Regions from separate parts of the Altererythrobacter arenosus genome, predicted to be linked through region 2. Evidence: predicted binding sites of a transcription regulator. Region 2 holds the regulator's gene; the other holds the start of a gene.
The links. The regulator LexA, encoded in region 2, represses DNA repair genes until DNA is damaged. The targets are predictions, from matches to a motif close to GTTCCNCNCTTGTTCT.
Positions count from the first base shown of each region.

Region 1: a site for LexA is predicted at 5,354-5,369, ahead of P7228_RS04760 (ribonucleoside-diphosphate reductase subunit alpha). Genes of this name have one in related genera too.

Region 1 is NZ_CP121106.1:947,370-962,682, reverse strand. It holds gene P7228_RS04780 (flavin-containing monooxygenase) at 1-1,534, shown strand, start outside; gene P7228_RS04775 (pyridoxal phosphate-dependent decarboxylase family protein) at 1,590-3,062, shown strand; gene P7228_RS04770 (energy transducer TonB) at 3,365-3,847, shown strand; gene P7228_RS04765 (alpha/beta fold hydrolase) at 3,952-4,860, shown strand; gene P7228_RS04760 (ribonucleoside-diphosphate reductase subunit alpha) at 5,550-7,478, shown strand; gene P7228_RS04755 (PilZ domain-containing protein) at 7,642-8,031, shown strand; gene P7228_RS04750 (hypothetical protein) at 8,120-8,323, shown strand; gene P7228_RS04745 (GGDEF domain-containing protein) at 8,337-9,542, opposite strand; gene P7228_RS04740 (PepSY domain-containing protein) at 9,689-10,351, shown strand; gene P7228_RS04735 (ribonucleotide-diphosphate reductase subunit beta) at 10,468-11,547, shown strand; gene P7228_RS04730 (hypothetical protein) at 11,584-13,026, shown strand; gene P7228_RS04725 (hypothetical protein) at 13,109-13,354, shown strand; gene P7228_RS16100 (SEC-C metal-binding domain-containing protein) at 13,444-13,575, opposite strand; gene P7228_RS04720 (hypothetical protein) at 13,712-14,260, opposite strand; gene P7228_RS04715 (hypothetical protein) at 14,820-15,140, shown strand; gene P7228_RS04710 (pyridoxamine 5'-phosphate oxidase family protein) at 15,156-15,313, opposite strand, start outside.
Region 2 is NZ_CP121106.1:2,839,163-2,854,475, reverse strand. It holds gene P7228_RS14205 (ComEC/Rec2 family competence protein) at 1-2,066, shown strand, start outside; gene lexA (transcriptional repressor LexA) at 2,089-2,778, opposite strand; gene P7228_RS14195 (molybdopterin molybdotransferase MoeA) at 2,884-4,056, opposite strand; gene moaC (cyclic pyranopterin monophosphate synthase MoaC) at 4,062-4,541, opposite strand; gene trpC (indole-3-glycerol phosphate synthase TrpC) at 4,711-5,496, opposite strand; gene trpD (anthranilate phosphoribosyltransferase) at 5,499-6,491, opposite strand; gene P7228_RS14175 (anthranilate synthase component II) at 6,488-7,072, opposite strand; gene pip (prolyl aminopeptidase) at 7,124-8,083, opposite strand; gene P7228_RS14165 (phosphodiester glycosidase family protein) at 8,083-8,904, opposite strand; gene trpE (anthranilate synthase component I) at 8,901-10,400, opposite strand; gene P7228_RS14155 (peptidylprolyl isomerase) at 10,423-12,357, opposite strand; gene tpiA (triose-phosphate isomerase) at 12,550-13,311, shown strand; gene secG (preprotein translocase subunit SecG) at 13,396-13,797, shown strand; gene pyrG (CTP synthase) at 13,890-15,313, shown strand, end outside.

The DNA of each region.
Region 1 (15,313 bases), 1.3 Mb from region 2:
TCCGGGCGCGCGCTGCGATATCGAGAGTTTTGAATATTCCTATTCCTTCGATGAGGACTTGCAGCAGGAATGGGAGTGGAGCGAGCGTTATGCCGCGCAGCCCGAGATCTTGCGTTATCTCCAGCACGTTGCCGAGCGGTTCGACCTCAGGCGCGATATAGAGTTCGAGACCCGCGTCCTGGCCGCGCATTGGGATGAAGGCAGTGCGCGCTGGACCGTCACTACCGACACCGGGAAGAGCTACACCGCGCCATATTGCATCACCGGGCTGGGCTGCCTGTCCTCCTTCAACCGGCCCGACATCCCCGGCCTCGATAGCTTCGCGGGCGAGGTCTATTCGACCGGGCAATGGCCGCACCAGGGCGTCGACTTCACCGGCAAGAAGGTGGCGGTGATCGGCACCGGGTCGAGCGCGATCCAGTCGACGCCGGTGATTGCGGCGGAAGCCGATCGCCTCACGATCTTCCAGCGCACGCCCAATTATGTCGTGCCGGCGCAGAACCATCCGACCGACCGCGAGTTCGTCGGCCAGCTCAAGCAAAGCTACGGCGAGTTCCGCGAGGCGCAGCGGCGTTCGCTGCTCGGCGCGGCGCGGGTGCTGCCGCAGACCCCGAAAACGGTGCTGTCGATCCCCGAAGACGAATTCCAGGCCGAGATGGAACAGCGCTGGGCGATGGGCGGGCTGGTGGGCTTCATGGCCTCGCATCTCGATTCCGGGACCGACCGCGACGCCAACGAACGCATCGCCGAATTCGTGCGCGGCAAGATCAGGGAGAAGGTCGCGGATCCCGATACCGCCGAACTGCTCACCCCGCGCAGCTACCCCATCGCGACCAAGCGGCTGTGCGTCGACATCGGCTATTACGAGACCTTCAACCGCGACAATGTCGAACTGGTCGATCTCAACGCGACGCCGATCGATACGATCGAGCCGCAGGGCGTGCGCACCTCGGACAAGCTCTACGAGGCCGATGCGCTCGTGCTCGCGACCGGCTTCGACGCGATGACCGGCTCGCTCAACCGGATCGACATTCGCGGGCGCGGCGGCGAGAAGCTGCGCGAGAAATGGGCCGAGGGGCCGCACACCCACCTCGGGCTGATGAGCGCGGGCTTTCCCAATTTGTTCATGATCACCGGCCCGCAAAGCCCCTCGGTCGGCTCGAACATGGTGGTCTCGATCGAGCAGCATGTCGACTGGATCGCCGACCTTCTGGTGCACCTGCGCGAGCGCGGCGCGGGGCAGGTCGAGCCGCTGCCGGAAAGCCAGAAGGAATGGGGCGAGCATGTCGACGTGTTGTTCAACATGTCGCTGCACCCGCAGGCCAACACCTGGTACCTGGGGGCGAACGTGCCCGGCAAACCGCGCGTCTTCACCGTCTACATCGGCGGCGTTCACGCCTATCGCAATGTCTGCGACGAGGTCGCCGAGAGCGGCTATCCGGGCTTTGCGATCGATGGCGAAGCCAAGTCCAACACGGTCGATTTCGAGGGACATGTCCTGCGGCTGATGCCGGCCGAACTGCAGGCCGCCTGACGGGTGGAACCGCGGCGCGTTGGAGGGTAAGCCTTCCCCCAGTGGAAGGATGTGCATGACGACCAGCGACCGCGACGCGACTACCGTATCTCTTGATCCCGCCGACTGGGAAGCCGACCGCGCAGTCGCGCACCGCATGGTCGACGACATGTTCGACTATCTCCAATCGGTGCGCGAGCGACCGGCCTGGCAACATGTTCCGGACGAGGTTCGCGCGGCGCTCGACGAGAATCTCCCGCGGGAAGGCACTCCATTGGCGCAGGTCTATGACGAGTTTCGCGAGCGGGTACTGCCCTATCCCACCGGCAATCTGCATCCGCGTTTCTTTGGCTGGGTGATGGGCAATGGCACCGTCACCGGCATGCTCGGCGAGATGCTGATGGCCGGGATGAACGCCCACGGTGCGGGCTACGACCAGTCGGCGCTCTATGTCGAACAGCAGGTGATCCGCTGGCTCGCCCAGCTGGTCGGCTATCCGCAGGACGCTTCGGGCATCCTGGTGAGCGGCGGAACCATGGCCAATCTTAACGGGCTGGCCGTCGCGCGCAACGAGAAGGCGGGCTTCGCCCTGCGCACCGAGGGTTTGCAGAGTTCGGAGGCTCCGCGCTTCACCTGCTATGGCGGCAGCGAGACGCATAGCTGGATCTACAAGGCCTGCGAGCTGATGGGGTTGGGGCGGCAGGCGTTTCGTTCGGTTCCGGCGAGCGAGGATTACACGGTCGACGTCGCGGCGCTGCGCGCGATGATCGAGGCGGACATCGCCGCCGGCGACAAGCCGTTCTGCATCATCGGCACGGTCGGCACGGTAAACACCGGTGCGGTGGACGACATCGCGGCGCTGCGCACGCTCGCCGACGAATTCGACTGCTGGCTGCATGTCGACGGTGCCTTCGGTTCGCTCGCCGCCTGGAGCGAGCGGCACAGGCATCTGGTCGAAGCGCAGGCGCAGGCCGATTCGATCGCCTTCGACCTCCATAAGTGGGGCTACATGCCCTACGAGATCGGCTGCGTGCTGACGCGCAGCAGCGACGCGCAGGACAAGACCTATGGCACTTCCGCGAGCTATCTCATGCCGGCAATGCGCGGGGTGGGGGTCAACAATACCTATTTCGCCGATCGCGGCATCCAGCTTTCGCGCAGCTTCCGCGCGCTCAAGGCCTGGATGAGCATGAAGCAGCAGGGCGTCGACCGGATCGGCGCGGTGATCGGGCAGAACATCGAGCAGGCGCAATATCTTTCGGCCAAGGTCGACGCGCATCCCGATCTCGAGCGGCTGGCCCCGACCTCGCTCAACATCGTGTGTTTCCGCCATCTGGCGGATGGGTATGACGAGGACGCACTCGACCGTCTCAACGAGGAATTGCTGATGCGCGTGCAGGAATCGGGCTTCGCCGTTCCCTCGCAAACCCTGCTTGGCGGGCGCTTCGCATTGCGCGTCTGCATCACCAACCACCGCACGACCTACGCCGATCTCGACGCGCTGATCGACGAGATCAGCCGCCATGCGCGGGCCATCATCGACGATTGAGGCGCCGATCGGCGAGCGGCCGATCATTCATCGATAGGCGATATCCGTTCGTCGGGCGGGAACGCCGCTCGCGGAAATCCGCCGTCGTTCGCCGATGCCGCGTTGAGCGATCCGGCCCGATCCGCGAAAACAGCATCAGGAGGCGGGCCCATCCCCAACCTCAAGACCCCCGCTTATTGCCGGGCTCGCCTCCCGATCGACCAACTACGCCAACGCACGAGTAATGGGACTGGTGCTCGGCAACGCTGGTCCTGCTGGCCGATCATCCCTTCAACACCAAGGATGATCCAATGACACCCCCAATGAAGACTACCCTCGCCGCCGCACTCGCTTTCGCGGCGCTGACTCCCGCTGTCCCGGCGCTGGCGGGCGAGCAATCCATTCTCGTGGAAACCGCGGCGATGGAAAGCTGGACCGAGTCGGTCCAGCAGACGCTCGACCGCCGCCTGATCGATTCTGTCTGGGCTGCGCGCGTGGAACCCGTCAGCGGGATCGTGCAACTGCGCTTCCAGCTCGATGAGCAAGGCCGCGCGACCGACCTTGAGGTCTATCGCAGCACCGGCCACCGCCGCACCGACACGGTTGCCGCTCGCGCGGTACGCCACCTGCGCAATCTCGACGAGGTGCCCGTCAGCAATCCGCACCAGCGCACTTTCCAGGCCAATATCATCTTCGCCCAGAACCCGGAGGAATTCGCTGCCCTCGAACAGGAGCTGGCCCGGTCCGAAGCGTCCCGGCTTGCGCTGGGCAATGACGAAGCATCGGTCGTAGTGCTAGGCGGCTGATCGCCGCCGCCCGGTCCCTCGGGACCCGACTTGCCGCCCTCGCGTTTATCGACCAGACTGCGGAACAATCGCAGCAAATCGATAAACGTGAGGGCGCACCATTCATGCCGCAACTGACTGCCAACGGCATTACCATTGAGTACGACGAACGCGGAAACCCGTCGGACCCGACCATGCTGATGATCATGGGAGTCGGCGCGCAGATGACCTTCTGGCCCGACGAGCTGCTCGACGAGCTGGCAGGGCATGGCTTCCGCGTCATCCGCTTCGACAATCGCGACATCGGCCTCAGCCACAAGTTCCACGGCGTGAAGTCGCCCGGGATCCTCAAGCTGCTCATCTGGGACCGGCTGCGCCTGCCGATCAACACCCCCTATAGCCTGTCCGACATGGCCGACGATGCGATCGGCGTGCTCGATGCGCTCGCGGTCGAGCGCGCGCATGTGGTGGGCGCATCGATGGGCGGAATGATCGCGCAGCACGCCGCGATTCGCCATCCCGAACGCCTGCGCAGCCTCACCTCGGTCATGTCGACCACCGGGCACCGCAGGCTCCCGCCCGCGGGCAAGCACGCCATGCGCGCGCTGACCCGGCGGCCGAGCTCGATGGAGGAAGACGCGCTGGTTGCGCACGGCAAGATGGTCGCGCGGGCGATCGGCAGCCCCGGTTTTCCGCCGGACGAAGGCCGGCTGGAGGAACGCGTCCGCGCCAATGTCAGGCGCAGCGTCTATCCCGAAGGTTTCATCCGCCAGATGGGCGCGATCGTGGCCGATGGCGACCGCCGCGAACGGCTGCGCCAGGTCAAGGCGCCGACGCTGGTGCTGCATGGCGACGACGATCCGCTGATCCCGGTGGCGCATGCCCACGACACGGCGGCGCATATTCCGCAGGCGAGGCTGGTGACCTTTCCGGGATGGGGTCACGACCTCCCGCTGGCGATGGTCGAGCCGGTCGCGCGTACCATCGCCGAGCACGCCAGGTCGGTCGAGAGCGAGCGCGCCGCAGCGGCCTGAACCTTCCCGCCGCGCTGTCCTCAAAAGCCGCTTTCCGGCTGGCCGGGGTGCGTTCGGCTGGCATCGGGAGCGCGCGTTCGGATTCGAATATTGCGCGGCTGGATTCGATTGATTCTCAACCCCTGCCGAACGCTTTTGCCCGCAAAAATTTTTTCACGGATTCATTTTTGGGCTTGCGCATTTGGCAAGCCAAGCAAAACCGCCGCGTCGCTGCGGTGCAACATGAAATTTCGTCCGCGCAAGCTGCGGAAGACGACGGTTTATTTTGCTTAACCCTCTTGCACGCTAGTCCGCTCTGATTCAGTATCTAGTGGTTCCAGACGCGGGGGCACCTACAAGACCTAGTTATTCGCTGCGCAGACACCATATCTGCGAGTAGGGGAACGAGTCGGTCTGTCGGGTCGCAAATAGTCTGAGGGCTGTGGGCAAAAACGGGAAAACTAATTCACCGTCGCTGCCCGAAAATTGCTAGGTGAAGGCAACTTCGCCGAGTCGAACACATGTGGAACATCGCTGCACAAGGGGCGGTTCTTCCACGGGGGCTAGAAAGCGGGGCATACAAGATGGAATTGAGGATTGGAGACGAAGCGGCGATGGGTCTGGAGCAGGATTTGGAAAGCACCGCACCCACCACGGAACAGCCGCGCGGCAAGTCTTCGTCGGCCTCCAAAACGGCCAAGGCGGTAACGATGGAAAAAGCAGACAAGGGTTCGGACGAGCTGGTCGCCGAAAAGGCGGGCGAGGCTTTGGCCGGCGCGATGGCAGAGGTGGCCAAGTCGGCTGCCGATGGCGACAGCAAGAAGGTGATGGAGCGTCGCTTCGACGTCCAGATCGACGAGGCGCGCGATGCGAACCTGACCGAATTCGGGAAGGAGACGCTGACCGATCGCTACCTGCTGCCCGGTGAGAAATACCAGGACCTGTTCGCGCGCGTGGCGGATTATTACGCCGACGATGCCGACCATGCGCAGCGGCTCTACGACTACATCTCCAAGCTGTGGTTCATGCCGGCCACGCCTGTCCTCTCGAACGGCGGCACCAATCGCGGCCTGCCGATCAGCTGCTATCTCAACAGCGTCGAGGACAGCCTCGACGGCATCGTCAATACCTGGAACGAGAACGTGTGGCTCGCCTCGAAGGGCGGCGGCATCGGCACCTATTGGGGCAATGTCCGCGGCATCGGCGAGCCGGTCGGCCTCAACGGCAAGACCAGCGGCATCATCCCCTTCGTGCGGGTGATGGATTCGCTGACGCTGGCGATTTCGCAGGGTTCGCTGCGGCGCGGTTCGGCCGCCTGCTACATCGATATCTCGCACCCGGAGATCGAGGAGTTCCTCGAGATCCGCAAGCCAAGCGGCGACTTCAACCGCAAGGCGCTCAACCTCCACCATGGTGTGCTCGTCAGCGACGAATTCATGGAAGCGGTGCGCAATGGTGACGACTTCGATCTCAAGTCGCCCAAGGATGGTAGCGTGCGCGGCACGGTCAACGCGCGCTCGCTGTTCCAGAAGCTGGTCGAAACCCGCCTTGCCACGGGCGAGCCCTATATCGTCTTCTCCGATACCGTGAACCGGATGATGCCCAAGCATCACCGCGAGCTGGGCCTCAAGGTTTCGACTTCGAACCTGTGCGCCGAAATCACCCTGCCTACCGGCCGCGATCACCTCGGCAACGATCGCACGGCGGTGTGCTGCCTCTCCTCGCTCAACCTCGAAAAGTGGGACGAGTGGGGCACCGACAAGACCTTCATCGAGGACGTCATGCGCTTCCTCGACAACGTCCTGCAGGACTATATCGACCGCGCCCCCGACGAGATGGCCCGCGCCAAATATTCCGCCGCGCGCGAACGCTCGGTCGGCCTCGGCGTGATGGGTTTCCACTCCTTCCTCCAGCAGAAGGGCATCGGTTTCGAAAGCCCGATGGCGAAGGTCTGGAACCTCAAGATGTTCAAGCATATCCAGGGCAAGGCTTCGGAAGCCTCGATGCTGCTGGCGCAGGAACGCGGCGCCTGTCCGGATGCCGAGGAAATGGGCGCGATGGAGCGCTTCAGCTGCAAGATGGCGATCGCGCCGACCGCTTCGATCAGCATCATCTGCGGCGGCGCATCGGCCTGTATCGAGCCGATCCCGGCCAATATCTACACGCACAAGACGCTGTCGGGCAGCTTCATCGTCAAGAACCCCTATCTCGAGAAGGTCCTGCGCGAGAAGTCGAAGGATTCGACCAATGTGTGGAACTCGATCCTCGAAAAGGGCGGCTCGGTCCAGCACCTCGACTTCCTGACGCCGGAAGAGAAGGCGACCTTCAAGACCAGCTTCGAAATCGACCAGCGCTGGCTGCTCGAATTCGCCGCCGACCGCGCGCCCTATATCGACCAGGCGCAGTCGCTGAACCTGTTCATCCCGGCCGATGTCGACAAGTGGGACCTGATGATGCTGCACTTCCAGGCGTGGGAGAAGGGCATCAAGTCGCTCTACTACCTGCGCTCGAAGTCGGTGCAGCGCGCCGGATTCGCGGGCGGGGTCGAAGCCGACAACACCAAGGACGCGACCAAGTTCGAACTGTCCGCCGGAGCGGGCGAACAGACCGATTACGAGGAATGCCTCGCCTGCCAGTAGGCTTGCCAGCAACCGTTTGCCGCAAGGCACGGAAATAGAGGGCCGGGGAAGCAGCGCGCTTCTCCGGCCAAATTTTTACAAAACCACGCAGAACACCCTTAACGCCGCCTTAGGAATTCATGTGCATGACCGAGAAACCGAACTCCTTTTAGGCCGAGCAAGGATGAGAACGCGCAAAGTCGAACGCAAGCGGACGGATATTGGCGGGCAGTGCTGCACCAACCAGGGCAGGCTGCTCGAAATCGTCGTATGCGATCTGACCGAGGGCGGATGCCGGTTCCGCGATGCCGACGCCTCGCTGTTCCCTGGAATGCCGGTCAATCTGATGATCAGCGGGTCCGGACCCTATGCCTGTTACGTGCGCTGGCGTGAGGATTCCGATGTCGGGGTGTCCTTTGCCCGGCCGCTTTCGCCCGCCCTGCTCGAGCAATTGCTCAACGGCAAACCGCCTGCCGCCGCGCCGCAGAGCGTGCAGCCCGCCAAGACGGAAGGCGTGGAGCCGCCTGCCGAGATTGCGGTTTCTCCCTACGGGCCCCTTCGCCGCATCTGCTGAAACCCCGTCCTGCAAAACTGGCTATTGGCGTTGCGGCGATGCCCGCGCTATGGAGCGCCGATCTGGTTTGGGGATGGGGGGCCTCCCAATGACGCTTGGCTTTTTGGTGCCGTTTCTGTTTGCGTTCGCAGCCTTGGTGGAACTCGTGCTGTTCATTCAATGGCGGCGAAGCGGCAAGATCAGCGAAGCCATGTTTCCACTGTTCGCCGCAGCGACCGTTGCCACGCCGGTGCTGGCGTTTGTCGTCGTGTGCGTGATCTGGCCGGATCTGGGCGCGATCAGGGTTCTTTGACGCGGTAGGCCGATCAGGCGCAGAGCCGGTCGCTCGCTCCACCTGCCTCGACCAGTTCGTAACGATTGCGGCCCGCGTGCTTTGCCGCATAGAGCGCCGCATCCGCCATCTCGATCAGGTCGTCGAGCCCCAGGGCAAATTCGGGCGGTGCGGTCGCGACACCGACGCTGGTGGTGATCAGCGGCTCGCCGCCGACCCGCCCGGGTAGCCCCGCCACCGCGTTGCAGATTCGCTGCGCGACCTGCTCGGCATCGCCCGGCTTTTCCTCGCGCATGGCCAGGATGAACTCCTCCCCCCCATAGCGCGCGAAGGTCGCCTCGTGCTTGCGCATGACGCAGTCGATCGCATGCCCGACCAGCTTCAGGCACTGGTCCCCGGCCTGGTGGCCGTGGCGGTCGTTGAACCGCTTGAAGTTATCGAGGTCGATCATCATCAGGGCGATCCGGCCCTCCTGTCCCTCTGCCGCGCTGTCGAACCGCTCCTCGAACGTCCGTTCGAAATGGCGGCGATTGGGCAGGCTGGTGAGCGGGTCGCGCTCGGAGAGATGGCGGAGCCGGCGGTTGGCCTCGAACAGCTCCTCGCGGGTGAGCCGTCCGCGCAGGTCGAGGAGGAAGTTGCGCTGGCGCAGTCCCTCGTGCCGCAGGACGATCTGATACGTCCCGAACAGGCCGGTCGCGAGCATGGCCAGCACATCGAGGTTGGCGCCGACGCCACCCGGGATGTCGAACGAGAGCACGCACAGGAACGCTGCCGAATAGGCGAGGCCGAACTGGACCAGTCCGCGCAGCGGAAAGGGCAGGATCAGCATCGCGATCCCGGGCAGCAACGCGATGCCGAGGATATAGCGCGAGGCGATCTCGGCCGGCTGGAAATTGGTGAGATGCAGCATCAGCATCGCGAAGGCGGTCATCGAACCGCCGACCGCAAAGGCCGCGGTGCGTGGCCACCTTTGGGCAACCGCGAGGAGCCCGAGGAGCGTGAGCGGCGCCACCGCCAGGATCCGCGTCTGCGCGCCGTATTGCAGCCGCTCGGGCATGACCAGGGCGTCGACGGCGAGGGTCGCAAGGCAGATCAGCATGCCGAGGATCAGCAGGAAGCGCCCTTCTTCCAGGATGCGCCGCGCGACGGTGCGCTTGTAGAAGGCGCGAATGTCCTGCGGCCATTGGCTTTCGGGCAGCCCTTCGCGGACGATGTCGTCGACCGCGGCTGCCTTGCCCATGTTTTCGGCCTGAATCGTCGCGGCTCCCATAGGCTGCGCAAACTAGTCGGCAGGGTTTAAAGGGCGATTAGCGCAGCGTAACCGCCGCCTTAACCATCCAAGCGCCTGTTTCACCGGGGCATCCCAGCCTGCTGCCACTCAAAACGTTGACGAAATCGGGCATAAGTGGCCCGCCGGGGGCTTGTGCCGCGCCGCCAAAACTGGCTCAATTCCACGCGGAGGGGGGTGTTATTACCCCTGGACTTACGGCCCCGACGAGACCTTGCCCGGGGAAGGCAAGGCCGCCGGGGTCTCTTTCTTTGCAGGCAGGCATCGGGCCCGGCGCGCATCAGACGCAGTCCGCGACAATTCGGCACTTGCGATCCGCGTGCAGCGGTGTATTTGCAAATGCAAATCAATCGCAAAAAGAAAGTGCATCCATGCGCAAATGGCACCGCTGGCTCTCGGTCTTCTTCGGAGTCTTCATCCTGTTCATCGCCGCGACGGGCCTGCTGAGCCATTGGGCGGCGCTGTGGCCCGTCGCCGAGCCCAGCGTAGCCGAACTCGCCGCGCAGGAACCCCCGCCCGGCTTCGCATGCCCCGAGGGATGGCGCTGCTCGCCCCCGCGCCCCGAGACCGGCCCGCGCGCCTGGGTCAGCTTCTTCCACCACCTCCACTCGGGCGAGACCTTTGGCCCGGTCGGCCAGGCGATCTCGATCCTGTCGGGTTTCGCGCTGCTGTTCTTCGCCTTCTCGGGCCTGTGGCTCTATATCCGCATGTGGCGCGAGCGCGCCGCGCGCCGGGCGAAAGATCGCTGGTTCTGGAAGTAACCGGGGCGGGGGGTCAAATTGGTGGATAAGACCCTATATTAGTTACGGCCTTGCTATCGAATCACGCGTGTGATTCATATGCTGGTCCCTCACGCGCAATCCAGAAGGACCACAAGATGTCGTTGCTCGAAGCCCGCAAGACCTACAAACCCTTTGAATACCCCTGGGCTTACGAGTTCTGGAAGCGCCAGCAGCAGATCCACTGGATGCCCGAGGAAGTCCCGCTGGGCGAGGACTGCCGCGACTGGGCGCAGAAGATCACCGAGCACGAGCGCAACCTGCTGACGCAGATCTTCCGCTTCTTCACCCAGGCCGATGTCGAGGTGCAGGATTGCTACCACGACAAGTATGGCCGCGTGTTCAAGCCGACCGAGATCAAGATGATGCTCACCGCCTTCTCCAATATGGAGACGGTGCATATCGCGGCCTACAGCCATTTGCTCGACACGATCGGCATGCCCGAAAGCGAATATTCCGCCTTCCTCGAATATGAGGAAATGAAGGACAAGCACGATTACCTGCAGCTGTTCGGCGTCGACACGGACGAGGATATCGCCCGCACGCTCGCCGTGTTCGGCGGCTTCACCGAGGGGATGCAGCTGTTCGCCAGCTTCGCCATGCTGATGAACTTCCCGCGCTTCAACAAGATGAAGGGCATGGGCCAGATCGTCAGCTGGTCGGTCCGCGACGAGAGCCTCCACTGCGAGGGCATTGTGCGGCTGTTCCACGAATTCGTGCGCGAGCGCGACTGCTACAGCAAGGCGGTGAAGGAAGACATCATCGACATCTGCCAGAAGTCGGTGCGGCTGGAAGACAACTTCATCGATCTCGCCTTCGAGATGGGCCCCGTCAGCGGGATGACGCCCAAGGAAATCAAGAAGTATATCCGCTATATCGCCGACTGGCGGCTCGGCCAGCTCGGCCTGCAGCCGATCTACATGATCGACGATCACCCGCTGCCCTGGCTCGCCCCGCTGCTCAACGGCGTGGAGCACGCCAACTTCTTCGAACAGCGCGCGACCGAATATTCGAAGGGCGCGACCAAGGGCGACTGGAACACCGTCTGGTCGAGCTTCGACAAGCGCCAGAAGGCCAAGGCCGCGAACGAGGAAGAGGCGGTCGACGACGGTCCCGACATGTTCGGCGATGAAGGCGGCGCTGGTGCGGCTGGCGAGGGTGCGCAAGCGGCGGAGTGAGTTGAGGCGGCAGAGTAAAAGTGCTAACTCTATTAGATGCAATTCTCTGACTACTTCAACCTAGGAGATTGCTCTGACTCAGAATGGTTTGATCTATTTCTAAATCTGGACACTGAACTTTTTGTCGATCCGTTTCTTATCTACGGAAACGAGCGCGAAGAGTTCGTAGGTTCGCACGATGAGATAGTCGCTTTCTTTGCGAGCATTTTCGAGGACGTTGCTCGGAGTGGCGGCGACATCGGTTCTGCCCCATATCGCCGTGCGTTGGCGCGCCTTTCGTTTCCCGAGTTCGAAGAAGCTTGTCTCGGTCTCACCGCCAAAGGCACCAAGGGTGCGGGATCTGGGAGAGATATCGCGGCTCAAATTGCTGGTGCGATCTGGACTGCGATTGAGCGTGGTGCAGAGAATCTCTCTCATTTCGAAGAGGTCCAGATTTTTGGATATGGAATAGGTCCTGATAGGATTAGCGACGCAACTCTCCGCATGCTGCTCCATCGTTTTGCTGCGTATACCCAACGTATAGCAAAGGACCTTGGGGTTCCTACCGAGATATTTGAATACGAAAAGGCGCGTTTCGACCTCGACAGGAAATTGTGGCTTGCGGGCGAATACGCTCTGCCAGTCAATCCTGATATGCAGAAACCGGTAATCTTGGTCCCCAAGAGATACCTTCGTCCTTTCCCGACACTCAACCATCAGGATTTTTGGCGTTACTGTCGTGAGAATGAAGGGGCAGAGTTGGCAGAACTCTATGGCAGTCACGTTGTAGGCCAGATGCCAAAGGAAGAGATTGTCAAGATAGCTCTCGAAGCACCGCAATTGCGGGAGCGCTATATTGCGACTCAAGAGAGGATAGGTGGTCAAGCATATGACTTCGAGGGAGACCCTCGAGGTTTTGTACAATGGTACAAGGCCGCAAAAGAATGGGTCGATAGCAACAACCCCAAAGTAGGCTTTGTCGACGAAGAAAGTTTCCAAGAGTTTGTTCGGGAACTTCTGTCCATGTTTGAGAACTACGTTGGAAATCAGGGTGGTTGGCGGCTCCTCTGGAATGATGACGGAACAGCGAGACGGGAGGATGCTTCTCAGCGACTGTTCTTGGGCGTGGTCCGCGAATCCTGTCGGCTTAACGGAATTGACGTATCCCGCGAGGCAAATATTGGCCGGGGTCCAGTCGATTTTAAACTTTCGAATGGGTTTGAAAAGCGCACGCTAATTGAGGTTAAACTCGCTAGGAACACAAAGTTCTGGAGCGGCCTACGTGCCCAGCTGCCGACCTATCTTGCAGCTGAAGGTGTTGCCGTTGGTTGGTTCATGGTCGTCGTATATGATGACAAGGAGCTCGAAAAAATCGACGGAATTCAGGGCGAAATCGACAAACTGAATGATGAGCTTCCATTCGAGCTCAAACATATAATCATCGATGCAAGATATTCACCTGGTTCGGCGTCTACGCTCGACTTGTTCGGCGAAAGGTGAATTTCAGCAGTTAGGACGTAGATCGAGTTATTTGGATCCATCCTCGCTCCAATAGTATCCCTCCCATCAATAGGAGAGGCCCGTGAAGATTCTCATGCCAACTGCTGCATTGTTGCTCGCCGCTCCCGCGCTGGCCGATGACCCTGCCGCTGACAACGCCGTGCCGATCAAGGAGCTTGAGGCATCGGGTTCGGACAGTGCCGAGCAATTGTTCGAACTCCAGCAGCAGATGGAAATGGAGCAGCGGTTTTTCCTAACAGCCGACCCTGCCGTTACCCCCGCGCCCTTCGACAGGCTCAAGATCAACGGCGGCCCAGCGAGAAGATAAATTCCCTGCCGGGCCGCCCTGGGTTCCCGCGTTCGCGGGAATGACGAATGAAGATTGCTCACCGCCAATAGTCGCGCCGCTCGGAGCCATCATACCGGCCCGAGCGCATACAGCACTTCTTGAAATTTTGTCCCTGAACCGCATGGGCATGGGTCGTTCCGCCCGAGTTTCTCGAGCAGCTCAACCTCTCCGCCCTTGATGCTGCGCAGCCCGCGCTTCACGCGCGTCTCTGACGGGAAGCCCTTACGGCGTTTGCTCGTCCGCTCGAAAGCTGGGCTCGTTCTCGTAGTCGATATGCTTTGGCATTGTTCGTCTCCTATTTTTTGGCCTCAAGCGCCGGCGCTCACGTCCGCTCGCTTAGGCTTCCGCGCCATTCGGCGCGACGGGCGGTCGCCCTTGCGGCGCTGCGCGCCGGATCATCGCCAATCGCGACGTTTCTCCTATCCCCCGGCAGACCCATCGCCAGATGAATGACGACAGGCCCACCGGGGGCGGGATGCTCCGGATCTCGCGATACCGCTCGGGCATCGCCACGACCTGCCAGTCGTCGCGGTAGAGGATCTGGCCGGGATCGCGCGAACGCACCCGGTCGATCCGCACACCGCATTCCTCGATCAGCGCCGCGAGCGTGTAGGCGTGCGCCAACATCTCGCGCGCGCTGTCGCGGAACCAGCAGACCCCGTCGCTATACCAGCGCCCCTTCGCCTTCACGCCGAGGCGCCGCGGCACGGGGAGGTTATCCTCGAACCAGTCGATTTCGCGCCGGATACCGATCAGCGCCGGGCTCGGCGCATCGCGGTGCTGGCACCACAGGCCGTACGCCGGCCGGAACAGGCCGGGCGCGACGTGCGAGCGCGTGACGGTGTATCCGCCCGGAGCAACCGGACTTACAAAACGCAAATACATGGTGCCTGTCCTTCATCGGGATGGCGCGCGGCGCGCCTCCCGGATCGGATCAGGCGCGTAGCGTGATGGGAAAAGGGGTGATGCGGGCGTGCGCGTGCTTCGCGCAGAACGCCTCTCGCCGGCCGGGTGGCAGCAGCAGTGCAAGCATATCCGTGCCTCCTCGTGGCAGGCTCCGCAAACATGGGCGAAGCGGTGAATCGGGAGCGCGCCTCTAGGCTGCCGTAACGGAATTGGCAAGCCTTGCACGCTTTCCTACTGGGCCGGAGGCGCGGTATCCTGCGCCGCATGCCATCAGTTCCAACCCACACAGTCCCACGTTCCGCAGGTCACACTCCGCCCCGCGCAGGGTCACGCTTTCTGCGCTCCGGGTCACACCTCGCGCGCGCCAGGGTCACGCTTTGCGCCCGAGAGTGACACTTTGCGCACCCAGGGTGACAAAAAGCGCGTTTCTGACCCTGGACCGTGTTCCAAGTGTTCCATCCTGTAGGATTTGCCCGGCCAATCAGCGCGCGTTCAGCCTCGCCGTGCGACCTCTGCCGACGAACCAGGAGCGCCTTTCATGACCCATCCCCTTCGCCTTGCGCTGCTCGCCGCCGGCGCCGCCGCTGTCCTCGCCACGCCCGCCGCCGCCGATCATAACGAGAAATACGAGCGCAAGGGGCCGCGCGAGTGGTCCTATGTCTATGACGACGGGCGCGAGATCGAGAAGGAAGAGCGCAAGGGCCGCGAGTACAAGCGCGAATGGAAGCGCGGCGACCGCGAGCACAAATACGAGGAAAAGGCCGACGGCAGCTGGAAGGAAGAGATCACCGACGGCAGCTGCAAGATCGAGCGCGGGCGCAACTCGAACGGGCGCTATTTCGAGAAACGCGACTGCTGAGGCGCGCCCGCCGCGTCAGGCGAGCGCGGCGAGCTCCTCGGCGGTGAAGCGCTGGGGGATGTGCTGCGGGCAGTTCCAGTCGAACGCCGCCAGCGTGATGACGAAGGCGCGCTCGGGCACGGCGTCGTATTCGGGATCGTGCAGGCTTGCGACCAGCGCCGGATCGTCCGCCG
Region 2 (15,313 bases):
ATTTCGAGCGTTTTCTGGCTCTTGCGGGGTTCGATCGCGGGCCCTGGATAGCGGTTGCATTCGGGCTCGGGATTGTCGCCTGGTTCTTATTGAGCGAGCCGTGGCAGTGGAGTGCCGGGATCGGCGCGGGAGTAATCTGCGCGATCTTCGGCGCAACGCTCGGGAGGCCCGACGGTCATCTGCAACTTCTGCCAAGGGCGATGATTGTGGTCGGTTTGGTCTTCTCGCTCGGCATGGCGACGATCTGGGCCCGCTCGTGGATGGTCGGGGCGGAGCCGATCGAAAGGCCTGCTGTGATCACGCTCCAGGGCCATGTGCTTGAGCGGCAGGACCAGCCGGCAGAGTCGCGGGTCAGGCTGGTTCTGGCAATCCGCGACGCCGAAGCAGGTGTGGCGCGAAAGATCCGCGTAAACGTTCCAGCCGAGGATATTGGCGAAGGCATGTCCGAGGGAGCTGTTCTCCGCCTGCGGACCCGGCTGATGCCGCCAGCAGCGCCAATGTTGCCGGGCGGCTATGACTTTGCGCGGACGGCATGGTTTGCCGGGCTCGCGGCGACCGGGAGCGTCATCGGACCAATCGAGGTCGTCGAGCCTGCGCCGAAGCGCACAGCACTAGCGAATATTCAGCGCCGCCTGTCCGGCCATGTCCGGAGCCAGCTGGACGGGCCAGAGGGCGCCATTGCGGCCGCTTTCGCCAGCGGGGATCGCGGTGCCATCGGCCAGGCTGACGAGGATGCGATGCGCGATGCAGGGTTGACGCATCTCCTCTCGATCAGCGGGCTCCATGTCAGCGCGGTCATCGCGGCAGCCTATGTCCTGGCGATCAGGTTGCTGGCCTTGTGGCCAGCACTGGTGTTGCGAATACGCCTGCCGGTGGCCGCTGCGGGCATCGCTGCTCTTGCCGGTATTGGATACACCTTGCTGACCGGATCGCAGGTGCCGACTGTGCGTAGCTGTATCGCGGCCTTGCTGGTCCTCGGCGCGGTGGCATTGGGTCGAGATGCGCTCTCGCTGCGAATGGTGGCGGTCGCCGCAGTCTGTGTGATGATTCTCTGGCCGGAATCGATCGTCGGCCCAAGCTTCCAGATGAGCTTTGCCGCGGTCATCGCCATCGTTGCGCTGCATAACTCGGCTCCGGTGAAGCGCTTTCTGGCGCCGCGAGAGGAAGCCAGGGTTATTTGGTTCGCACGCCGCAGCGTGATGTTGCTTGTCACGGGATTGGTGATCGAGATCGCGCTGATGCCGATCGTTCTGTTCCATTTCCATCGCGCCGGAGTCTACGGCGCGCTGGCCAACGTGATCGCGATTCCGCTCGTTACCTTCGTGTCCATGCCGCTGATCGCGCTGGCTCTTGTGCTGGACATCGTTGGAGCAGGAGCGCCGGCGTGGTGGCTGGTGGGACATTCGCTCGACCTGCTCTTGTGGTTGGCGCATGTAACCGCCTCCCAACCGGGCGCGGTGAAGCTGATGCCGCAAATGAGCGATGGCACCTTTACACTGTTCGTCGCCGGGGGCCTCTGGATTGGACTGTGGAGCGGACGCGCCAGGCTTTTGGGACTGATCCCGGCGGGCTTCGCGACGATCCTGCTTCTGCTTACGCCGGTCCCTGATGTCCTGATCTCCAGCGACGGGAGGCATGTGGGGATCACCACGCAAGACGGCCGTTTACTGAGTCTGCGCGACAGTCGATCGGATTACGCCCTCGAGAACCTGATGGAGTTGGCGGGTGTCGAAGCGGAGCCGATTCCGCTGGAGGATTGGCCGACGGCGGGTTGTACCAGCGAATTCTGTGTCCTCTCGCTTGAGCGGGGAGGCAAGACCTGGTCCCTACTCATGGCGCGCAATCGCGTGCGGGTAGAGGAACGTGCGCTGGCCGCTGCCTGCGAGCGGGCCGATATCGTTATCGCAGATCGCTGGCTGCCGTCATCATGCCGTCCGCAGTGGCTCAAGGCCGATGCGCGCTTTCTTGAGCGCTCGGGCGGTTTGTCGCTCGATCTGGAGAATGGAACGATCACCAGCGTCGCCTTGAGCCAAGGCAAACATGGCTGGTGGCGCGGCGCCGATTAGCGGTTGAGGCCAACGGGCCAGATCAGTGATAGCGGCGCAAGAGCCCCGCGAGCTTGCCCTGCACGACCACTTCGTGCGGATCGTAGACCTGCGGATCGTACATGCCGTTGGCCGGATCTAGCCGGATCTTGCCGTTCTCGCGCCGCAAATACTTGAGCGTCGCTTCCTCATTGCGGACCAGTGCGACCACGATCTCGCCGTCTCGCGCCGTATCGGTCCGTCGCACCAGCGCGAAGTCGCCGTCGAAAATTCCGGCCTCGATCATCGAGTCGCCCGAAACTTCGAGCGCGTAATGCTCGCCCGGCCCAAGCAGCGCCGCAGGTACCGGCATCGAGGACTGCCCCTCGATCGCCTCGATAGGCGCGCCGGCCGCGATCCGGCCATGCAACGGCACTTCGATGATGTCGTTGGCCGGTTCGCGTGCAACCGCCTTGGTGGCCAAAGCCATGGTGATAGCGTCATTGGCGGGCATGGGGCGCTTGGCTGCCGGCGTCACATCCTCAGGCTGCTTGATAACCTCGAGAGCGCGCGCTCGATTGGGCAAGCGGCGAATGAAACCGCGCTCTTCCAGAGCGGATATCAGGCGATGGACGCCCGACTTGCTTTTCAGGTCGAGCGCATCCTTCATCTCTTCAAAAGAGGGCGAAATGCCCGTCTCTTCGAGCTTCTGCTGAATGAAGCGGATCAACTCGTGCTGCTTTGCCGTCAGCATGGCGAAAATCTCCCTTGGTCGCCCATTGTCGCCGGTTATTTCGCGCACCGATAAGGTGAACGAATGTGGAACAATTAGGAAACGATTTTCAGCAAGTCAAGCTATTCAGCCATTTTCCAACAGGTAGCATTCGACCGCTTCACCTGCGGATATGGGCGAAGCATCGATACCGCGAGCAATCAGACAATTGCTCGCAGCGAGAGCAGCCAGTGCCGAGGAATCCTGCGAATCGGCCGGTGTCACCGAAAGCCCGTCCCAAGACCCGCGAATGAATTCCTGCCGCGAACCACCGGCCGGAAGACTGCAACCTGCCTTCAGCGTAACCAGCCGCGGAAGAGTTTCGGCCGCACCCATGGCCGCCCTGACGCTGGGCAGAACGAACAGGAACGCGGTGACGAAGCTCGACACCGGGTTGCCGGGAAGGCCGAAGATGAGCTGATTCTCGCGCTGTGCGATGAGCAACGGCTTGCCAGGCTTCATCGCCACCTTCCAGAAATCGAGCGATGCGCCCCATTCCTCCAGTGCAGGGCGGATGAGGTCATGATCGCCGACCGAGGCGCCGCCGCTGGTGATCACGAAATCGGCTCTTTCGGCACTCGCAAACGCATCGACCAACGCCTGGCGATCGTCGGGGACGGGCCCGATGCGTTCCACGCGGCACCCCATCCGGGCGAGCAGGGTTGTTAGCATGGCGCCATTCGAGGCAGGGATCTGGTGCGGAGCGCAATCTTCCGGGGTCACCGAAAGTTCATCACCACTATCGATCACTGCGACCAGCGGAGCCTCATGTACGGGCAGGGTGGAGTGACCGGCGGTAATTGCGAGCGCCACCTGGGCAGCGCCGATCCGAGATCCGGCACCAAGCACCAGATCGCCTTCGGAAAAATCGAATCCGCAAGTGCGGACGTGTTTGCCGCGACCGGGCATGTCCTCGGTACAGCGAAGATGATCTCCGGTGCGTTCGGCGTTCTCCTGAATGAGCACCCGATCGGCTCCAGCGGGCATGTGCGCGCCGGTCGAAATTCTCACCGCCTGACCATCGATCAATGCGCTGCCAAAGGGGGCGCCCGCGCGACTTTCTCCGATCACGGTCCAGGGTCCGTCGCCCACTATCGCGTAGCCATCCATGGCAGACAGGTCGGCGGGCGGCTGGGTGCGGCGAGCATGGAGGTCTGAAGCGAGGTAGCGCCCGGCGGCCGCCGCCGCATCGAGCTCCACCACCGGCATCTTGGGTGCGAGGGCGAGGGCGCGCGCCTGCGCCTCCGCAACGCTGAGCATGGCGCTCAAGGGCGTGCCTCCGCTTGCCAATGGCCGGACTTCCCGCCGAGCTTTTCGAGCAAGCGAACCTCCTCGATCACCATCCCTTTATCGAGAGCCTTGGCCATGTCGTAGATTGTGAGAAGCGCCACCGTGGCTGCGACCATGGCTTCCATCTCTACCCCGGTTCTGGCCGTGAGCGAGGCGGTGGCGGTGACGCGCACGCCGCCTTCCTCGAAGGCGAAATCAACAGTTACTGCGTCGAGTCCCAGCGGATGACAGAGCGGGATCAGGTCTGAAGTCTTCTTCGCCGCCATGATCGCCGCAATGCGCGCGGTGCCGAGCACGTCGCCCTTGGGAGCATCACCAGCCTTGATCGCGGCGAGCGCGGCATCGCTCATGCGGATAAAACCCCCGGACACCGCCTTGCGAAGCGTTTCGGGTTTGGCGCCGACGTCCACCATGTGCGCGGCTCCACTGTCATCGAGGTGGGTCAATTTGCTCATTCGCTTGCTCATCACCGGTTCGCTCAAATCCTACTGGATGGAACACATGGAACACAGTCAAAGAGAAGGAAACCGCCAAGTTTCGACCACGGAAAATCTGAAGGGCGACAGCAGGCGAGTGCGCGGAGACATCTGGGCATGATGGCACGCCTCGCGGCAGTAGGACAGGTCAGCCGTGCAACAGCGCCTTGGTAGCAGCAGATACATCAGCTTGCCGCATGAGGCTTTCCCCGACGAGGAAGCTGCGCACTCCGTTGCGTGCCAGCCTCTCGCAATCGGCATGCGAATTGATACCGCTCTCGCCGACAAGCAACGCACCTTCAGGGGCGAGAGGAGCTAGTCGCTCGGTAGTTGCCAGATCGGTCGTGAATGTTTTGAGATCGCGATTATTGACCCCGATCAGACGTGAGTTGAGCCGCGCGGCGCGTTCCATCTCTGCCTCGTCATGGACTTCGACCAGCACATCCATTCCGCGTTCCAGCGCGGCCGCCTCGATCTCCAGCATCTGTGCATCGTCAAGCGCCGCGACGATGATGAGAATGGCATCTGCACCGATACTGCGGGCTTCGGCGACTTGCCACGGATCGATCATGAAATCCTTGCGCAGCACCGGAAGATCGCAGGCAGCCCGCGCCTCGATCAGAAAGTCCTCGTGCCCCTGAAAATAGGGCGCGTCGGTAAGGACCGAGAGGCAGGCTGCACCGCCCGCTTCGTAGGCACGCGCATGATCCGCTGGATGAAAATCGGCACGAATGAGCCCTTTGGACGGAGAAGCCTTCTTGATCTCGGCAATCAACCCATACCGGGCTGCGCTCGCTGCGCGCAGGGCGGATTCGAATCCACGCGGTGCGGTCTGGCTCACGGCTGCATGGTCGAGAGCGGTTACGGAGCGCTCGGCGCGGCGCTGACCCACCTCGACCGCCTTGCTGGCACAAATCTCCTGCAATTTGTCCATCGTTATGCGGCCATTTCGATCCAGCGCGCCAGCAGGCTTTCGGCGGCGCCGCTGTCAATCGCCTCGCCCGCGCGGTTGGCAAGCTCTGCCCAGTCTCCAGAGTCTCCGGCGACCATCAGGGTTGCTGCAGCGTTGAAGCAGACCGCGTCGCGATAGGGGCCGGGCGCTCCGCCCAGCAGGGCTTTGAGCGCGGCCGCATTGTGTTTCGCATCCCCACCGCGGATCGCCTCGATGGGCGCCTGCGGCAAGCCTGCCATAGAAGCATCCAACCGGCGCATCTCGAAATCATTGCCGACGACATCGGCCAGCTCGTTGCCACCTGCGAGGCTCAGCTCGTCGAGTCCTTCGTCGCCTGACGCGATAAAGGTGCGTTCGGTGCCGAGCTTGGCCTTGGCCTCGGCATAGATCGGGACGTAGCCGGGGCGGGCGATTCCGATAAGCTGGCGCTTTACCTCGGCAGGGTTCGACAGTGGCCCCATCAGGTTGAAGATCGTGCGCTTGCCCAGCTTCTGGCGAATGGGTTGGATGCGCCCCATCGCCGGGTGGTGGTTCTTGGCGAAGAGGAAACAGATGCCGATTTCGGCCAATGTCCTTTCCGCCGTCCGGCCGGCGGCCTCCATATCGAGGCCCAGCGCCTCGAGCGTATCGGCGGCGCCCGATTTGGACGAGGCTGCACGGTTGCCATGCTTGGCGACCGGAATGCCGCAGGCAGCAACCACCAGGCTGACCGCGGTCGAAACGTTGAGCGTGTGGTGACCGTCGCCGCCGGTGCCGCAGCAATCGACCGCGTTGTCCGGAGCCTCGATAGGGATCAGGCGTGCGCGGAGCGCTCGTGCGGCTCCGGCGATCTCGTCGGCGGTTTCGCTGCGCTCGGTCATGGCAAGCAGGAAACGCGCAATCTCTTCGTCGCTCGCCTCGCCATCGAGTATCCAGCCGAAGACTTCCTCGGCCTCTTGCTCGTTCATGTGCGGAACGGCGAGCGGCAGCGTCTTCATGCGGGTACCCCGGCGTCGAGCCCGCACAGCCTGAGGAAGTTCGCCAGCAGGGCATGCCCGTGTTCGGTGGCGATACTCTCCGGGTGGAATTGGACGCCGTGAATAGGCAACTCGCGGTGGCGGAAGCCCATCGTGTAGCCGTCGTCCGAAGCGGCGTTGACCAGCAAATCTTCAGGCTGATCCTGCACTACCAGGCTGTGATAGCGCGTTGCGGTGAAGGGCGAGGGGAGGCCCTCGAAAACGCCGGTGCCGTCATGGGTGACCGGCGAGGTCTTGCCGTGCATCAGGCCGCCACGCTCGACCCGCCCGCCGAAATGCTGGCCGATCGACTGGTGGCCGAGGCATACGCCGAGCAGCGGTTTGCCTGCATCCGCGCAGGCGGCAACAAGATCGAGGCTGATGCCGGCCTCATTGGGTGTGCAGGGGCCGGGCGAAATCAGGAAGCCCGCGGCGTTGGTGCGCAGAGCGTCTGCCGCGCTCATCGCATCGTTGCGCTCGACCCGCACCTCTGCGCCCAGCTCCATCAGGTAATGGACGAGGTTGAAGGTGAAGCTGTCGTAATTGTCGATGACGAGGATCATGGTTCCAGCGCCTTTGCCGCTGGGGACCGGCGGATCAAGAGAGTTTTGCTATCAGCCACTCTTGCCGGCAAACCTGTCGGTGGCCCGCACCAAACCGTCGGTGAGGCCCGGCTCGGTGTAGAGATGCCCCGCATCGGGCACGATCTGCAGCTCGACTTCGGGCCAGGCCTTCTTGAGATCATAGGCCGCCGCGGGCGGCGTGCAGCAGTCGTGACGACCCTGCACGATCACCCCGGGAATGCCCTTGAGCCGATGGGCATTGGCGAGCAGCTGGCCCTCTTCCAGCCAGCACTTGTGGCGGAAATAGTGGTTCTCGATCCGTGCGATGGCGAGCGAATTCTCGCCCATCGCGGTCTCTTCGATCATCGCCTCATCAGGCAGCAGTGTGACGGTGTTGCTCTCCCACCGGTTCCATAGCTCCGCTGCCTTGCGTTGGGTGGTCTCATCGCCGGTATTGAGCAGGCGGTGATAGGCTTCGGTCAGGTCGCCGCGCTCCCCCTCGGGCACGAATTCGACCAGGGCTTCCCACGCTTCGGGATAGAGTTCGCTCGCGCCGTATTTCATCAGCCAGTCGAGTTCGGTCTGACGCGAGAGGAAAATGCCGCGCAGCACCAGTTCGGTCACGCGTTCGGGATGGGTCTGGGCATAGGACAGCGCCAGCGACGAGCCCCAGCTCCCGCCGAAAACCATCCAGCGCTCGTGGCCACACATTGCGCGCAGCTTTTCGATATCGTCGACGATGTCCCAAGTTGTGTTGTTGTCGAGGCATGCAAATGGCGTCGAACGCCCGCAGCCGCGCTGATCGAACAGCATTATGTCGTAAAGCTCAGGGTCGAACTGGCGACGCTGTCCGGGGCTGCATCCCGCGCCCGGGCCGCCGTGCAGGAACACGACCGGCTTGGCCCCCGGCGTGCCGCACCTTTCCCAGTAGAGGACATGCCCGTCGCCGACGTCGAGCATGCCGCTGTCGTAAGGTTCGAGCTCCGGATAAAGGCCGCGTTCGTACTGCATCACTTCTCTTTGTTGGTCACGACGATCATCGGGCCGATCCGGGCGCCACTGTCGATTCGCTCGGCCAGCGGATCCCATAGCGACGATACGGTTCCGTCGAGATACAGGGCATTGGCGATCTTGAGCTCGTCGCGGAAATAGCGCGCCAGTTGCCCGAAACTGACCGGACCTTCGGTGATGACGAAATGCGCGTGACCTTCGGCATCGATCCCGACCCCGTTGCGCACCGTTTTGGACGGCCCATCGTCCTGGAATTGCGGATGCAGCTTCCCGTTGATCAGGAGCATCGGCCCTGATTGCGTTCCAAACCTGGGGCGGTCGCCGACCGTTCGGAAGAAGTCGTCGCTGGTCTTGATTTCCCACTTTCCGTTGGTGCCGTAAAAGACGCCATTCGGCTTCATGTGGAAATTGCCGGTGCCGTCGGCGAGGTTGAGTTCCTTCAACCGTTCGGCGTCTTCGACGTAATAGCCGATCGGTTTGCCATCTTCACCGTACATGCCGGCATTGACAGCGAACGCGACATTGACCGCTTCTTCGCCCAAGGATTCGCCATAGGCGCGCAGCGAGCGGAATGGATCGCCCTCCGCGTTGCCCAGAACGGTCTTGATCGCATGCTTGGCAGGATCGGCAACGCAGTGGGTGTAAGGAACATCTTCGAAGATCGTCACGCTGCAGGGCGACTTGGCCTTGCGGGCGGCCTTCATCTCCTGCGAGCCCTTGCCGATCTCGGTGCGAACGACAGGCTCGCCGCCTTGCTGCATGTCGCAGGCGGCCAACAACAGAAACGCTGCGCCGAGAAATGCTGCCGAACCGAATTTCACTGACCATACCTCGCTTCGCTGGCCACGCGGGCAGCTTCGCGCGCTGCCGCGATCAGCGCTCCCGCCTTGGCCTTGCATTCATTGAGTTCGTAATCGGGATCGCTGTCGGCAACGATCCCGGCGCCGGCCTGAACATGCATGGTGCCGTCCTTGACCACCGCCGTTCGCAGGACGATGCAGCTGTCGACCGAACCGTCGGGCGCGAAATATCCAACCCCGCCTGCGTAGGCACCGCGCGTTTCGGGCTCTAGCTCGGCGATGATCTCGCACGCCCTGATCTTCGGCGCGCCGGAAACGGTGCCCGCCGGGAAACCGGCGAACAAAGCATCGAGCGCATCGCAATCCTTGGCCAGTCTGCCCACGACATTGCTGACGATGTGCATCACGTGGCTGTAGCGCTCGATCGTGAAGCTATCGGTGACCTCGACCGTACCGCGCGCGGCAACGCGCCCGACATCGTTGCGGCCCAGGTCGAGCAGCATGAGATGCTCGGCGCGCTCCTTGGGATCGGCCAGCAGGCTTGCCTCGTTGGCGCGATCTTCATCGGCAGTGGCACCGCGCGGCCGCGTCCCGGCTATTGGGCGGATAGTGACTTCGCCATTGCGCACGCGAACCAGGATTTCCGGGCTCGAACCGACCACGGCAAAACCGGGCAGGTCGAGAAAATAAAGAAAGGGCGACGGATTCACCCGGCGCAGCGCGCGATAGAGGTCAAAGGGCGGCAAGGGGAAGGGGCAGGTGAAACGCTGCGCAAGCACGACCTGGAAGATGTCGCCCGCGACGATGTACTCCTTCGCCCTTGCGACGAGTGCCTTGTAATCGTCGGCGGCTAGCACGGGCTCCAGCGCCATTTCCGGCAGCGCGCCATCGCGGGTCGCGACCGGCGCCGCCTGGGTAAGCGTGCGCAAGACTTCGTCGATCCGCTCGCCCGCGCGCAGGATCGCAGCCGCAGGGTCAGAGGCTTCCCAAACGGGTGCGATGCAGAACAGTTCATTGGTAAGCCCGTCGAACACGAGGATCAGCGTCGGACGCACAAACAGCATGTCGGGCAGATCCAGCGCGCTTTGGGGCGCACGCGGCAGGTCTTCGACCAGACCGATCGTCTCATAGCCGAAGTATCCGACCAGGCATGCGAGCGCAGGCGGAAGTGCGTCGGGGACATCGATCCGGCAGTCCTCAGCCAGCTGTCGAAGTTCGGCCAGACTGTCATTCGCGCAGGCGACGAAAGCCTCGCGATCATGCCTCCACGAACGATTGACCTGTGCAGATGCCCCAGAGGCACGGAACACCAGATCGGGATCGAGGCCCAGCAGGCTGTAGCGCCCGCGCACTTCACCGCCCTCTACCGATTCGAGCAGGAAGTCGCCGCGGCCCGGCTCGATCAGTTTGGCTGCGGCGCCCACCGGTGTTTCGGTGTCGGCGATGACCCGCCGCCAGACGAGCGCCGGCCGGCCGTCACCTAGCTGGCGTTCGGCACTCTCGGCATTCTCTGGCAGGTATGCGTCCAGGGTGGCCTCGTCAGCTCTCGCCGGTCAACTGCTTGCGAACCGCGTCGATCGCGGCGTCGTTACGCTCGACGCCCAGCTCATTGCGCATGGCAGCAACCATCTGGTCGGCCAGCTCGTCACCCAGTGCGCTGCGGAGGTCGTTCTTGGTGGCTGCCACCAGCGGATCGTCGGCGGCAATCGGCTGCACGACGATGTCGTCCAGATCGACGATGAACCAGCCCACATCGTTATTGGCCTCAAGCTTCTTGGTGGTCCCTTCAGCCATGCTGAACAACAATGCCATCGGGGCAGGGATCTGCTGTGAGCGAGCGGCCAGTTCCTGCCGGTCGAGGTTGATCGCTTCGACGGGAGGGAGCGAGGCCTTTTCCTGCCGCAGCGCGGCGGCAACGGTATCGCCCTTCTTCACCCGAGCAAGGACCCGGTCGGCGGCTTCACGCGACTTCTTGGCGCCTTCCGAAAGTCGCCACGCCAAGGTGAGGTCATCCTTGATCTCGTTAAGCGGCGCAGTGGCCGAGGGCGTGATTTCGCCAACTTCGAAGACGATGAACTGCTGGCCGCGCACGACTTCGGCGAGCTGTGGTTCGCCCTCTTCCATCTGGAAGGCAGTGTCGAGCGTCGGGCGAAGCACTTCCGGAGTGCCGCTGTTGGGCTGGCCGTAGATGCGCCCATCGGCAGTCAGAGCCGGGGTCGTCTGTAATTGGAGGTCAAAGGCCTTGGCGATATCGCTGAGCGAGGCCCCGCTGTCGATTTCCTCCTCGATCTCGGCGCTGAAGTCCGACAATGCACGGGCCCGTTTTTCTGTGGTCAGCCGTTCGCGAATCTCCGGGGTTACCTGCGCGAGCGTGCGCGCTGCCTTGGTATCGATCGCATCGACGCGCGCGACGTGCCAGCCGAGCGCACTCCGCGCAGGCGCCGCAATACTCCCTCGATCGGCCGAGAAAATGGCGCCGGCGACGGCGGCATTGGCGGTTTCCGTCAGTTCCGCCCGGGTTACCGGCCCGATGCTGGTGGTGCTGAACCCGGCTTCACGGGCAAGCGATTCCAACGTGGCGCCGGCCTGCGCGCGGGTGCGCATGGAATTGGCGGCCTGCTGCGTCGGGACGATCAGCTGGGTCACGCGGCGGGTTTCGCTGGCCGCATATTGTGCCTTGTCGCGCTCGTAACGCGCTGCAATCTCAGCATTGGTGGGTGCGATCCGGCTCTCGACGATGCCCGCGTCGAAGCCGATGTACCGCAGTGTCCGCCGTTCGGGGCGGATGAAGCGCGAACGCGCCGTCTCGTAGAAGCTCCTCAGCTGCGCATCGGTTGGATCGCCGCTGGGCATGAATGCCTGGCTGGGCAGGAATCCAATCGAGCCCTGGCGGCGCTCGCGCAGGAGCGAGGCATACCGGCGCGCAACCTTGTCGGGCATGGTGGTGCCGATCAGCGTCGGAGCAACGAGCTGCTGGGCGAGCAAGCTGCCGCCCAGTTCCTCACGCACCATGGCATCGGTCAACCCCTGGTTGCGGATGGCTGCCTGATATGTGGCCTGGTCGAAATTCCCGTCAGGACCACGGAACGCGCCGATCTGCAGCAATTCGCTGTTGATTAGATTGTCGCCCGCACGAAGCCCGTATTCGAGCGCGTATTCGCCGATCGCGTAGCGGTCGATCAGCCGGGTCAGCACACTCTCAAGGCCATCATTCTCGACAAAGGCCTTCATGCTGAGGGTCGGATTCTGCTGCCTGACCTGGTCGAGTGCATTGGTGGTTGCGCGCGCCAGTTCGGCAGTGCCGATCTTGGAATCGCCGACCACCGCGACCCGGTCGCCACCGGCAACGCCGCCGAAGGTCGCATTGCCCGAGACGTCCATACTGGCGAAGGCCAGGCCGATCAGGCCCACGAAAGCGATGGTGATGGCAAGGCCGATCTTCGAATTGAAGAACCTGCGGAAGAACGTGATCATGAAAGAGGTCGATTCCGAAACGCGATGAAACAGGGGAGGGCGGTTAGCCCGAGCTGTGCGCTTTATCGGCCCTGCGACCTCCCCGCAACAGTTTGCCAAGGGTTTTGACTGGATAGCCAAGGTCGGCTAGCGGACGCGCCCCCGCCATCCCTATATGCGGGCGAGATTCGCAAGTTACTTCAGGAAATGTGCATGGCCCAGCGGCCCTATATCGTCGGTAATTGGAAGATGAACGGCAATCGCGCGATGCTTTCCGAAGCGCGCGCCATCGATCGTGCCGCCCAGCGCCACATGAAAACCGAGGTCGCGATCGCGCCTCCTTACACGCTCATTCACGCCGTGCACCGCGAAGCCGAACAGATCGCCGTCGGGGCGCAGGACTGCCATCCGGGCGAGGAAGGCGCGCATACCGGCGATATTTCGGCGACGATGCTGGCCGATGCGGGTGCGAAGTTCGTCATCCTGGGCCACAGCGAACGCCGCACGGCGCACGCCGAAAGCAACGAGCTGGTGCGCGAAAAGGCCGAATCCGTGCTTGCAGCAGGCATGCGCGTGATCATGTGCTGCGGCGAAGACGAGAAAACGCGCGATGCCGGCAAGGCCGAGAAGTTCGTGCTAGGCCAATTGCGCGCCTCGCTTCCCGAGTTCCAGAACGCAGCCGAGCAATTGACGGTTGCCTACGAACCGATTTGGGCGATTGGCACCGGCAAGACCGCGACGGTCGAAGACATCGAAGCGATGCACAAGGCCATCCGTGGCCTGCTCGTCGAGCTTTTCGGCGAAGAGCAGGGCGGCGAAGTCCGCATCCTTTATGGCGGTTCGGTCAAGCCCGAGAATGCCCGCGAGATACTGGGTGCGGCCGAGGTCGGCGGCGCGTTGGTTGGCGGCGCAAGCCTCACGGCCGACAGCTTCATGGGCATCGCCCTTGCCGCTGGCGAAGCTGCCGAGGGCTGATACCGCCCCTATCCGCAGACCTTGTGCAACAGGGCCCTCGGCCCTAAATGCGCTGCAACCGAATTCTGACAAAGTAGATCACCAATGTCGCTCTTCCTGTTCCTTACCGTTCTCCAGGCAATCGTTGCCGCCGCTCTGGTCGGAGTCGTGCTCATGCAGCGATCGGAAGGCGGCGGCCTCGGGATCGGCGGCAGCCCGGGTGGCTTGATGGGCGCGCGCGGCGCGGCCGATTTCCTCACGCGGACGACCAAGTGGCTCGCGGTGGCTTTCGTCATTCTCTCGATTGCGCTCGCTGCGGTCGCGGTCGAAACCACCGGCACCAGCGAAGTGAGCACCACGCTCGATCGCGCCGTTGCCCCGGCCGATCCGCTCGGCGGCGCACTGGGTGGCGATCCGTTGGGCGAGGCTCAGGCCCCGGCGGAAGAACCCGCTCCGGCGCAGGAGCCCGCCCAGGCGGATGATCCGCTCGCCGGCGCGACCGAATAAGCCCAATTCGCCGACACACTTGTGGATTGCGGCATTCCCGCAATCCTTATCGCTTGCATCCGATCCCCAACAAGGCTTAAGGCCCAACTCCCATGGCGCGGTACATTTTCATCACCGGCGGCGTGGTCTCATCGCTCGGCAAAGGTCTCATGGCAGCATCGCTTGCTGCCCTCCTTCAGGCGCGTGGATACAAGGTCCGCATCCGCAAGTTCGATCCCTATCTGAATGTCGATCCGGGCACGATGAGCCCCTATCAGCACGGCGAGGTCTATGTCACCGATGACGGTGCGGAGACCGATCTCGACCTCGGCCATTACGAGCGTTTCACCGGGGTCTCGGCCCGGCAGAGCGACAATATCACCTCAGGTCGAGTGTATCGCGACATCATCGCGAAGGAACGTCGCGGCGATTATCTCGGCGCGACCGTGCAGGTGATCCCGCACGTCACCGACGCGATCAAGGAATTCGCGCTCGACGATCAGGACGACCACGATTTCATCCTGTGCGAAATTGGCGGGACAGTGGGCGACATCGAATCGCTGCCCTTCATGGAAGCGATTCGCCAGCTTAGAAATGAGCTCGAACCTGACCAGACCGTCTCGGTTCACGTCACGCTGGTGCCATATATCGCGGCTGCGGGCGAACTGAAGACGAAGCCGACGCAGCACTCGGTCCGTGAATTGGCGAGCCTCGGCATCAAGCCCGATATCCTGCTGTGCCGGTGCGAGCACCCGCTGCCGGAGGGCGAGCGGCGCAAGATCGCGCAGTTCTGTAACGTTCGGGCCGAGGCGGTAATTCCCGCACTCGACGCGCCGTCGATCTATTCGGTACCGCAGCAATACCATGCCGAGGGGCTCGACGCCGAGGTGCTGCGCTCGTTCGGGATCAAGGACGCGCCGGAGCCCGATCTTGCCAGCTGGGAAGATGTCACCGATCGCTATTTCAATCCCGAAGGGGAAGTGACGATTGGCGTGGTTGGCAAATATGTCGGACTGCCCGATGCCTACAAGTCGCTCAACGAGGCGCTGATCCACGGTGGTCTGGCCAATCGGGTGAAGGTCAATATCCGCTGGATCGATGCGGAAATTTTTGAAGGCGACGAGGCCGATATCGCGTCGAAACTGGAGCCGATGCACGGAATTCTCGTGCCGGGTGGTTTCGGCGAGCGTGGTAGTGAAGGGAAGATCTCGAGCGTTCGCTTCGCGCGCGAGCGCAAGGTCCCGTTCTTCGGCATCTGCCTCGGCATGCAGATGGCATGTATCGAGGCGGCGCGTTCTGCCGGCTACGGCAAGGCCAGCTCTACAGAGTTTGGCGAAACCTCCGAGCCGGTGGTGGGGATCATCACCGAATGGATGAGCGAGGAAGGGCTGCAGAAGCGTGAGGCCGGTGGCGATCTCGGCGGAACCATGCGGCTCGGCGCCTATGATGCCAAGCTGTCGGCGAACAGCCATGTGTCGCAGATCTATGGTGGAGCGACGACCATCTCGGAACGCCACCGCCATCGCTACGAGGTCAA